Regions from separate parts of the Pantoea sp. Lu_F5_004 genome, predicted to be linked through region 4. Evidence: predicted binding sites of a transcription regulator. Region 4 holds the regulator's gene; each other region holds the start of a gene.

Evidence for each region. Region 4 encodes Fur, which represses iron uptake genes when iron is present. Its sites were predicted from a motif close to ATAATAATGAGAACNACTATCAA; they were not measured.
Region 1: ACR8BN_RS17100 (isochorismate synthase) is a predicted target of Fur. The motif match lies at 857-879, and genes of this name have one in related genera.
Region 2: ACR8BN_RS11470 (TonB-dependent siderophore receptor) is a predicted target of Fur. The motif match lies at 1,337-1,359, and genes of this name have one in related genera.
Region 3: exbB (tol-pal system-associated acyl-CoA thioesterase) is a predicted target of Fur. The motif match lies at 898-920, and genes of this name have one in related genera.

The regions. Positions count from the first base shown of each region.
Region 1 is NZ_CP194946.1:3,687,673-3,689,876, forward strand. Features, by position in the region: gene fepB (Fe2+-enterobactin ABC transporter substrate-binding protein) at 1-729, opposite strand, end outside; gene ACR8BN_RS17100 (isochorismate synthase) at 907-2,085, shown strand; gene ACR8BN_RS17105 ((2,3-dihydroxybenzoyl)adenylate synthase) at 2,096-2,204, shown strand, end outside.
Region 2 is NZ_CP194946.1:2,481,929-2,484,132, reverse strand. Features, by position in the region: gene ACR8BN_RS11470 (TonB-dependent siderophore receptor) at 1-1,291, opposite strand, end outside; gene treA (alpha,alpha-trehalase TreA) at 1,483-2,204, opposite strand, start outside.
Region 3 is NZ_CP194946.1:711,632-713,835, reverse strand. Features, by position in the region: gene exbD (TonB system transport protein ExbD) at 1-84, opposite strand, end outside; gene exbB (tol-pal system-associated acyl-CoA thioesterase) at 91-813, opposite strand; gene ACR8BN_RS03440 (TRAP transporter substrate-binding protein) at 1,166-2,137, shown strand; gene ACR8BN_RS03435 (TRAP transporter small permease) at 2,186-2,204, shown strand, end outside.
Region 4 is NZ_CP194946.1:2,933,335-2,935,538, reverse strand. Features, by position in the region: gene glnS (glutamine--tRNA ligase) at 1-378, shown strand, start outside; gene ACR8BN_RS13650 (hypothetical protein) at 614-1,009, shown strand; gene fur (ferric iron uptake transcriptional regulator) at 1,081-1,524, opposite strand; gene fldA (flavodoxin FldA) at 1,873-2,204, opposite strand, start outside.

The DNA of each region.
Region 1 (2,204 bases), 750 kb from region 4:
ACGCTGTCCCATGCTGTGACCAGACTGAAGAGTGGCCGGCGGCGTCGCCAGAGTGAAGCCCAGTTGCTGCAGTAATTTCCCCTGCGCCGACGCATCCGTCCATAGATTGACTGCCCGGCCATCCCCGTTCCACACCATCGCTGAAACCGGCTGCGGCGGCAGGGTCAGCTTCGCTTTCAGAGCCTTTTCTCGCGCATCAAACTCAGCTTTCCGGGCGGCAGCTTCCGCTTCATGCCCGGTCGCCTCGCCCAGCAACGTCACCAGTTGCTGCCAGCTTTTATCGTCGTAATTCACCACCAGCACCGGCGCAATCGCCGCGAGTTGATCGACAAGTTTGAGCGCCGAATCATTCCCGGTGGCGCTGACCACAATCAGGTCTGGCGCTTCAGCAGCAATCGCTTCTGCACTGGGCTCACCAATGTAGAGACGTTTTACGCCGCGCTGTTTGGCCACTTCGCCCCACTGACGGAAGAATCCCTGCTTATCAGCCAGCCGACTGCCGGGTGCAGTTGCGCCACTGGCGACGACCGGCGCATCAATCGCCAGCAGCGAGCCTGTCAGGGTAACGCTGGTCGAAACAATACGCATAGGTGCCTGGGTCAGCGTGATATTGCCTGTTGCCCCGGCGACAGTCCGCGGCCAGCCGGTCTGGGCAGCAGCGGTAACGCTGAACAGGCTGATACTCAGGAAAAACAGCGCTATCGCCGATGTGACACCATGTTTACTCATAGATTTTCGTCCACTTTTACCCGCAAAAAGAGAGAGACCATTTGTGCTGATTTAACCGGCCATGCCAGCTGAATCGCCGCGTAATTATTGACACTTTCGGCTAATCAACGTAGGTTACTGGCCCACAATACAAATGATAATCATTATTAGTTATCTTATCATTTATAGGTGGAAATTATGGTGGAATCGCTGGCATTTGAACATCCCTTGTTGCAGGATTTCCCGGCACTCTGCCGTGGCTTTCTGTTTACCTCTCCCTGGCAAAGCCTGACCACACAGGGCTGTTTTACTACCCTTACCGCGCCGGTGAAGCAGGGTGAGCAGCTGACAGGGGAGTTTCAGCAGCAACTACAGCACCATTTTGCTTCAGCCAGAAAACAGGGCATTGCCCATCCCATTCTGGTGGGTGCAATCCCCTTCGACGTGGATCAGCCCGCTGCGCTGTTTATCCCTGAGTCGTATCAGACCTTTAACCGTGACGACCTCAACGCCAGTGCCTCTCTGGCTGAGGCTGAACTGCCGCAGGTGCGTCGCCGCACGGCGGTGCCGGAACATGACATTTTCATCGACATGGTTGCGCAGGCAGTGGCGACCACGCAGCGCGGCGATCTGGATAAAGTGGTGTTGTCGCGGCTGATGGATATCGTGGCGGAACAGCCGGTTGATACGGCCGCCCTGATGCAGCGCATCGTGGCGCAGAACCCTAACAGCTATCACTTTCATCTGCCGCTGCCCGATGGCGGCGCGCTGGTTGGCGCCAGCCCGGAACTGATGATTCGTAAGCAGGGCCGCCAGTTCAGCTCCTGTCCGCTGGCCGGTTCAGCGCCGCGTCATCGCGATCCGCAGCATGACCAGGCCTCTGGCGACAGCCTGATGCACTCAGCAAAAGATCGTCATGAGCATAAGCTGGTCACGGATGCGATGCGTGCGACGCTGCAGCCGCGCAGCCGCCTGCTGTCGGTCCCCGAGACACCTTCACTGCTGACCACCGCAACATTGTGGCATCTCGCTACGCAGATTCAGGGTGACGTGCTGGACGATCGCGAAAATGCGCTGTCACTGGCCTGTCTGCTGCATCCGACACCGGCCCTCAGCGGCTTCCCGCATCAGCGTGCTCAGGCGCTGATTCAGCGACTGGAGCCATTTGAACGTCAGCTGTTTGGCGGCATCGTCGGCTGGTGTGACGATCAGGGCAATGGCGAATGGGTCGTCACCATTCGCTGCGGTACGGTGAATGGCCCGCGGGTGCGGCTGTTTGCGGGCGCAGGCATCGTAGCGGACTCACAACCTGAATCAGAATGGCGTGAAACCGGCGTCAAACTCGACACCATGCTTCGCGCTTTTGGACTGCAATAAAGGAACCTGTATGACGATTTCCTACAGCCGCTGGCCGGACGATCTGGCCGCACGTTACCGTGAAAAAGGCTACTGGCTCGATCTGCCGATGACCGACATCCTGGAACGTCATCGCGACA
Region 2 (2,204 bases), 450 kb from region 4:
CATCCTGCAGATAGAGGCCGGTCTGATAGTAGCGACGGGTTTTATCGGCCCAGGTGTAATCAGGCATGTCGCCAACCTGTTCACCAGTCCGTGCATTAAGCTGGTTGGCCGAACCGGAAGCCTCACTGATCTCATTTTTATAACGATGATACTCAGCACCCAGGGTGACGCGGTGCTCCAGTTCTCCGGTGCCGAACTCAGCCTGTAAGCGGTTATCGGTGGACCAGGCCGAGAGCGACGAGCGCTCGCCAGAGTAATATCGGTTCAGCAGATCGGGATTCACGCTGTCCCAGCCAATCTGATAGACCTGATCGAGATCGACATTCGAGTGGCTGTAGCTGCCGGTCGAGGAGAATGACCAGACGTCGTTAAAGCGATGGGCGAAATCGAAGCTGTAGATCTGCTCGCGACGCTTGAACTGATCGAGATCGCTGTTGCCCTCATAAAAGCCGTTGCTCAGCTTGTAGCCATTGTGTTCGGTGAGGCTGCCGTCACCCGGTACCGAACCGTGATAGCCGCCTGACGGATCCTTCTGCAGATAGGCTTTCAGGATCAGATGCGTATCCTCATCCGGCTGCCACATCAGCTGCGGCATCAGCGCATATTTCTCTTCGCGGGTGTGATCGTACTGGGTATCACTGTTGCGGGTCACGCCGGTCAGGCGAAACGCCCACTGATCGTTGATGGCATTGGTGTAGTCAAACATCGTGCCGGTGGTGGCGTTGCTGCCCGCCTGCAACTGGATGTGACCCTCTTCGCTGAACTGAGGACGCTTGGTGACCATGTTGACCAGTCCGCCCGGCACCGTCTGACCATAGAGCGCAGAAGAGGGGCCTTTGATCACGTCGATGCGCTCAAGGAAGGCGTTATCCACCTGCAGGCCGTTGAAACTGCCGCCGTCGCTCATCAGCCGCATGCCGTCGAGGAAGGTGTTATCGACATCGCCGCCATGGAAGCCACGCAGCGCAATGGTGTCGTAACGGGTAGCGGCACCGCCGAAGTTGGTGAAGACACCGGAACTATAGCCCAGCGCCTGATTCAGGGTCAGCGCGCCCTGATCCTGCATCTGCTGGCGGGTAACCACGGAAATCGATTGCGGCGTAGTGATCAGCGGACGATCGCTTTTGGTTGCGCCCTGGCTGGTCGTCGCCAGATAACCCTGGGTCGGCGAGGTCGAATCTTCCTGCGGTTGCGCAGTCACCACCATATCGGCAGCAAAACTCAGAGCAGGCGCGGTCAGCGCCAGGGTGCAGAGGCGAACATAACCTTTCAGCGACAATGACAGTTTCATCAAAATTCCTTTCTTGGCAAAGGTTCAGGCAGGTGAATAAAAGCTTTGATAGGCAATCTCATTATCATAATGAGAATTATTACCTTTTGTAAATTGGCTGCAATTTTGCCTGTTGATGAAAGAAGGTCAAGTAAAATTCGCGGAAATGAAGTGGGGATACCCCCGGCGAGACCAGAGGTATCCAGAGAGGATTAAGGTTGTGAGGCAGACGCCTGTGGAATATCGTGGGCGCTGTTACAGGTTTTATCTTTCGGGCAGTACTTATCCAGCAGTTTCAGCGTGACGCCGTTAGTCCAGCCGAAGCCATCCTGCAGCGGATATTCACCGCCACCACCGCCGCCGAGATTTTTGCCCTCAACGACATATTTCTCCACCAGCTTATGCTCACGGTCATAAGTGTTCTGAACGTTTTGCAGGAAGCGTAATCCCACCTCTTTCGCCAGTTTTGGCTGGTTGTAGTGCTCCAGACCTTCCACAGCGACCCACTGCAGCGGTGCCCAGCCATTGGGTGCATCCCACTGCTGACCGTTGTTTACGGTGGTGGTCACCAGACCGCCAGGTTTCAGCAGCTGTTTTTCAACCGCGCTGGCGGTGCTTTCAGCCTGCTTATCGCTGGCGACCTGCAGATAGAGCGGGAACAGCGCGGCAGCAGTCAGCTGAGGATGGACCTGCTTTTTCTGCCAGTCATAATCGGCGTACCAGTTCTGCTTGCTGTCCCACAGATAGCGGTTGATCGCCGCCTGGCGCTTCTCCGCGCGATCGGCAAACTGCTTCGCCAGATCGCTCTGCTTGTTCATCTGATAGCCTTTTGACAGGGTCTGCTCCAGATGGAACAGCAGGCTGTTGAGGTCAACCGGGGCCAGCTGCGTGGTACGAATTGTCGACAGGTTATGCGCATCGGTAAACCAGCGCG
Region 3 (2,204 bases), 1.9 Mb from region 4:
CAGCATGACGTCGATAAACGGCGTCACGTTGATCTCATGCATTTCACCATCGGTTTCCAGATCGTCGTTTAATCGCATTGCCATAAGAACTTACCCTAAGCGCAGTTTCTGAGCCGTCGCAGGACGCGGAACATCAGTCGCGACGGTGCCCAGATCGATATCACGGCTCTGCAGCAGCATCACCTGAGCGGCGACATCACCCAGCGAGGCTTTATAGTTGGCGATCATGCGGGCAAAGACATTGTAGATCACCACCGCCGGAATCGCAGCGATCAGGCCAATCGCCGTTGCCAGCAGCGCTTCGGCGATACCCGGTGCAACAACCGCAAGGTTCGTCGTCTGGGTTTTAGCGATGCCGATAAAGCTGTTCATGATGCCCCATACGGTGCCGAACAGGCCGATAAACGGCGCAACCGAACCGATGGTCGCCAGGAAGCCATTGCCCCGGCCTGCATGGCGGCTAAACGCAGCGACGCGGCGCTCAAGGCGGAAACTGGTGCGATCTTTAATCCCGTTGGTATCTTCCACGCCAGCCGACAGTTCAAGTTCATTCTGCGCATCATTCAGCAGCACCACACTGTGGCTGTGACCGGTAAACGACTGGGCAATGCGGGCGGCGTCGTTCAGATTGCGGGCTTCGCCCAGCGCCAGATGCTCGCGCTTCAGGCGGCGCTTAGCGGCGCTGAGTTCGGCATATTTGCCGAAGAAGATCGCCCAGGTCACCACTGAGGCCAATAACAGGCCAATCATGACCACCTTTACCACGATATCGGCATGTTGATACATGCCCCAAACGGAGAGGTCCGTTTGCATCAAATCACTGGCTACCACGCTGCTTCTCCAACTTCTGATTCAGGGATGCGAGACAAGCGCGAATAATAGCAAAATGACGGCGAATTGATAGTAGTTCTCATTAGTATTTACAAAGCTGATCGCCGCCATTTACCCGCAATTGACCAGGTTTAAACACTTTTAAGAAGGATGTTTCGAAAATGTGAAGTTGCATGAAAATTTATTAAAACATCGTTTCAAAATGTGATGGCATTCATTCAATCAGCATTGCCGTATTTTACTGGCGCGCGTTTTCACTATGCTGGCTCCACACGGTTCTCTCCGGTTAGCCCCCGACGCCGGACGCCGTCCTACCTCAGCGGGAGACAAAATAATGAGAATGACGAAAACATGCCTGGCCAGTGCCCTGGCGGCGATGATGATGAGCGCCACCGCCACGGCACAGGTGATCAAAGTGGCTGAAGTCCAGCCTGCCGGTTATCCGACCGTGGTCGCGCTGCAGCACATGGGCGATAAACTCAAACAGGCCACCGATGGACGGCTGGAGATGAAGCTCTATGCCGGTGGCGTGCTGGGGGACGAAGATCAGACGCTGCAACAGGTGCAGCTGGGCGCAATCGACATGATCCGTGTGTCGCTGGCGCCGGTCACCTCGATCGCCCCGGAAACCAGCGTGCTGACCCTGCCCTATATTTTCCGCGACATTGACCACATGCACAAAGTGCTGGATGGCGAGATAGGCCGCGAAATTGCCGACAAGTTCGATAAAGATCCCAACGCCCGCATGGTGTTTCTGGGCTGGACTGATGCTGGTGAGCGCAACATGATCACCAAGAAGCCGCTGGCAAAACCGGAAGATCTGAAAGGCATGAAGATCCGGGTGCAGAACAGCGCCATCTCGCTGGCGACCCTGAAAGCGATGGGCGCGAATCCGGTGGCGATGGGCGTCAGTGAAGTGTTCAGTGCGATGCAGACCGGTGTGGTCGATGGCACCGAGAACAACCCGCCTACTTTTGTCGCCCATAACTATATGCCGGTGGCGAAGTACTACACCCTCAGCGGCCACTTTATCCAGCCAGAGATGATCCTGTTTTCAAAACGCGCCTGGGATCGCCTGAAACCTGAGGATCAGGCGCTGCTGAAGAAGCTCGGCAAAGAGGCGCAGGATGAGGAGCGTCAGCTCTGGGCGACCTATACCGAGCAGTCGATCGCCAAAATGAAGGCAGGCGGCGTCACCTTCCAGCAGACCGACCGCGACTACTTCGTCAAAGCGACCCAGCCGGTGCGCGATCAGTTTGGCGGCAAATATCAGGATCTGATGACCCGGATCGCTGAGGTGAAATAACCCTTCCGCGCCACACTGCCGTGTGGCGTGCTTAATCAGGTATCAATTATGGCTGCTTATACACGTC
Region 4 (2,204 bases):
AACATTACCTGCATCTACTGCACCAGCGATGTTGATACGCTGAGCAAAGATCCAGCCGATGGCCGCAAAGTTAAAGGCGTAATTCACTGGGTTTCTGCGGATCACGCGCAGCCAGCTGAGTTCCGCCTGTATGACCGTCTGTTCAGTGTGCCAAACCCGGCTGCTGCAGAGGATTTCCTGGCGGTCATTAATCCTGAGTCACTGACCATCAAAAACGGCTTTGTTGAACCCAGCCTGCGCGATGTGGAACCGACAACACCGTTTCAGTTTGAACGTGAAGGTTATTTCTGCGCCGACAGCGTTTACTCGAAACCGACGCAACTGGTGTTTAACCGCACCGTCGGTCTTCGTGATACCTGGACCAAAACGGGCGAATAAATTTTTTGAGGCCGACCTCATAAAATGACAAAAGGGCGATTTATCGCCCTTTTTTATTGCCCCGATTTTTACCATCGCCGACGTTTATTCTGCACTAACCACAACCGGTTCAGTACCGCTTTGTGGGAGTAATCTGAGTTTAAAAAAATTAATCAATTTCAGGATGTGAATTGTCAGCTTTCAGGTAGGCTATCCGCTCTCAGAGGTTGCAAAGCGGGTTACAGAAGGAAAAAAAATGACAGTTCTCGCCCAGGAAGCCAAACACAGTGTCGTCGTTTTACATCAGCTCATTGAACGTATTTTTAATCAGCCAGCCGGATCTGACGACAGTTTCCAGCTGCTGATGTCCTATTTTCATCCTGAATTTCGCATGGTGACCCCAAAGGGCAAAGAGTACAATCTGAACGAGGTCGAGGATCTTTTCCAGCAGTTGCAAGGGCAGCGGGAAGGGATGCGCATTGCCACCTGTGAACATGTCATTCTCTCTCATCATGAAAAAGAGATCGTCGTACAGTATCGTGAAATGCAGATGATGAACGGCAATAACCAGAGCCGCATTTCGCTGGCCATTCTGGATTGCAGCAGCTCCATTCCACGCTGGCGCTATCTGCAGGAGACGCTGGTCGCCTGAGTTGAGGGCAGAAAACAGACGAAAAAAAACCGGTGAATTCACCGGTTTTTTTATTTCAGGCCGCGCCAGCGTTACTGGTCGTGCAGCGTTTCGTCTTCACGGCAGTCGCCCAGCGTACAGTGTCCATAGAGATAGAGGCTGTGGTTGGTCAGCTTGATGCCATGACGAGTCGCGATTTCACGCTGACGCGTTTCAATCGATTCGTCGCTGAACTCGATAACCTTGCCGCAATCCAGGCAGATCAGGTGATCGTGGTGATGCTGCTGCGTCAGTTCGAAGACAGACTTGCCGCCTTCAAAGTTGTGACGAGTCACAATACCGGCATCATCAAACTGGTTCAGAACACGGTAAACGGTCGCCAGGCCAATCTCTTCGCCAATGTCGATCAGGCGTTTATACAAATCTTCCGCACTGACGTGATGGCACTCAGGTTCCTGAAGCACTTCCAGAATTTTCAGTCTGGGCAGCGTTACTTTCAGGCCAGCCTTCTTTAATGCGGTGTTGTTGTCAGTCATGCGGATTTTGTCCTGTTACTAATATTCACTTTTGTGGCTTATCGCCTTGAATGTCGATCTGTGCTCATTCTCATTTGCGTCTCATTATAGAACTGAAGCGATGAAATGAAAACCAGAGGGCGTGTCTGAATCATCATGGGCTATTGGGGATTCGTCACCGGGCCGGGGAAGATTCTGACAGAGGTCTGTTAGCACATCACTTAGTCTTGCCGCCTGAGAAAATAAGCGGAAGATCGATGCGGGTATTCTACAGATTAAACGGAGAAAGTTAAAAAAATGTGGCTATTATTTCTATAGGCATTTTCATTGCCTCAATGTGAGCTGGCGCTCACATTGAGTCGGGCAGGATCAGGCTTCGATGATCTCTTTCAGCTGCAGTTCATCAAAAATCTGCTTAACCCACTGCTCCACACGCTGGCTGGTCAGCTCAGGCTGGCGATCTTCGTCAATGGCCAGGCCCAGGAAGTGGGTGTCATCGGCCAGGCCTTTCGAGGCTTCGAAGTGATAACCTTCAGTTGGCCAGTGTCCGACAATCACGGCACCGTGCGGTTCGATAATGTCGCGAATCGTGCCCATGGCATCACAGAAATACTCTGCGTAATCTTCCTGGTCGCCACAGCCAAACAGCGCAACCAGCTTGCCGTTAAAATCGATCTCTTCCAGCGTCGGGAAAAAGTCAT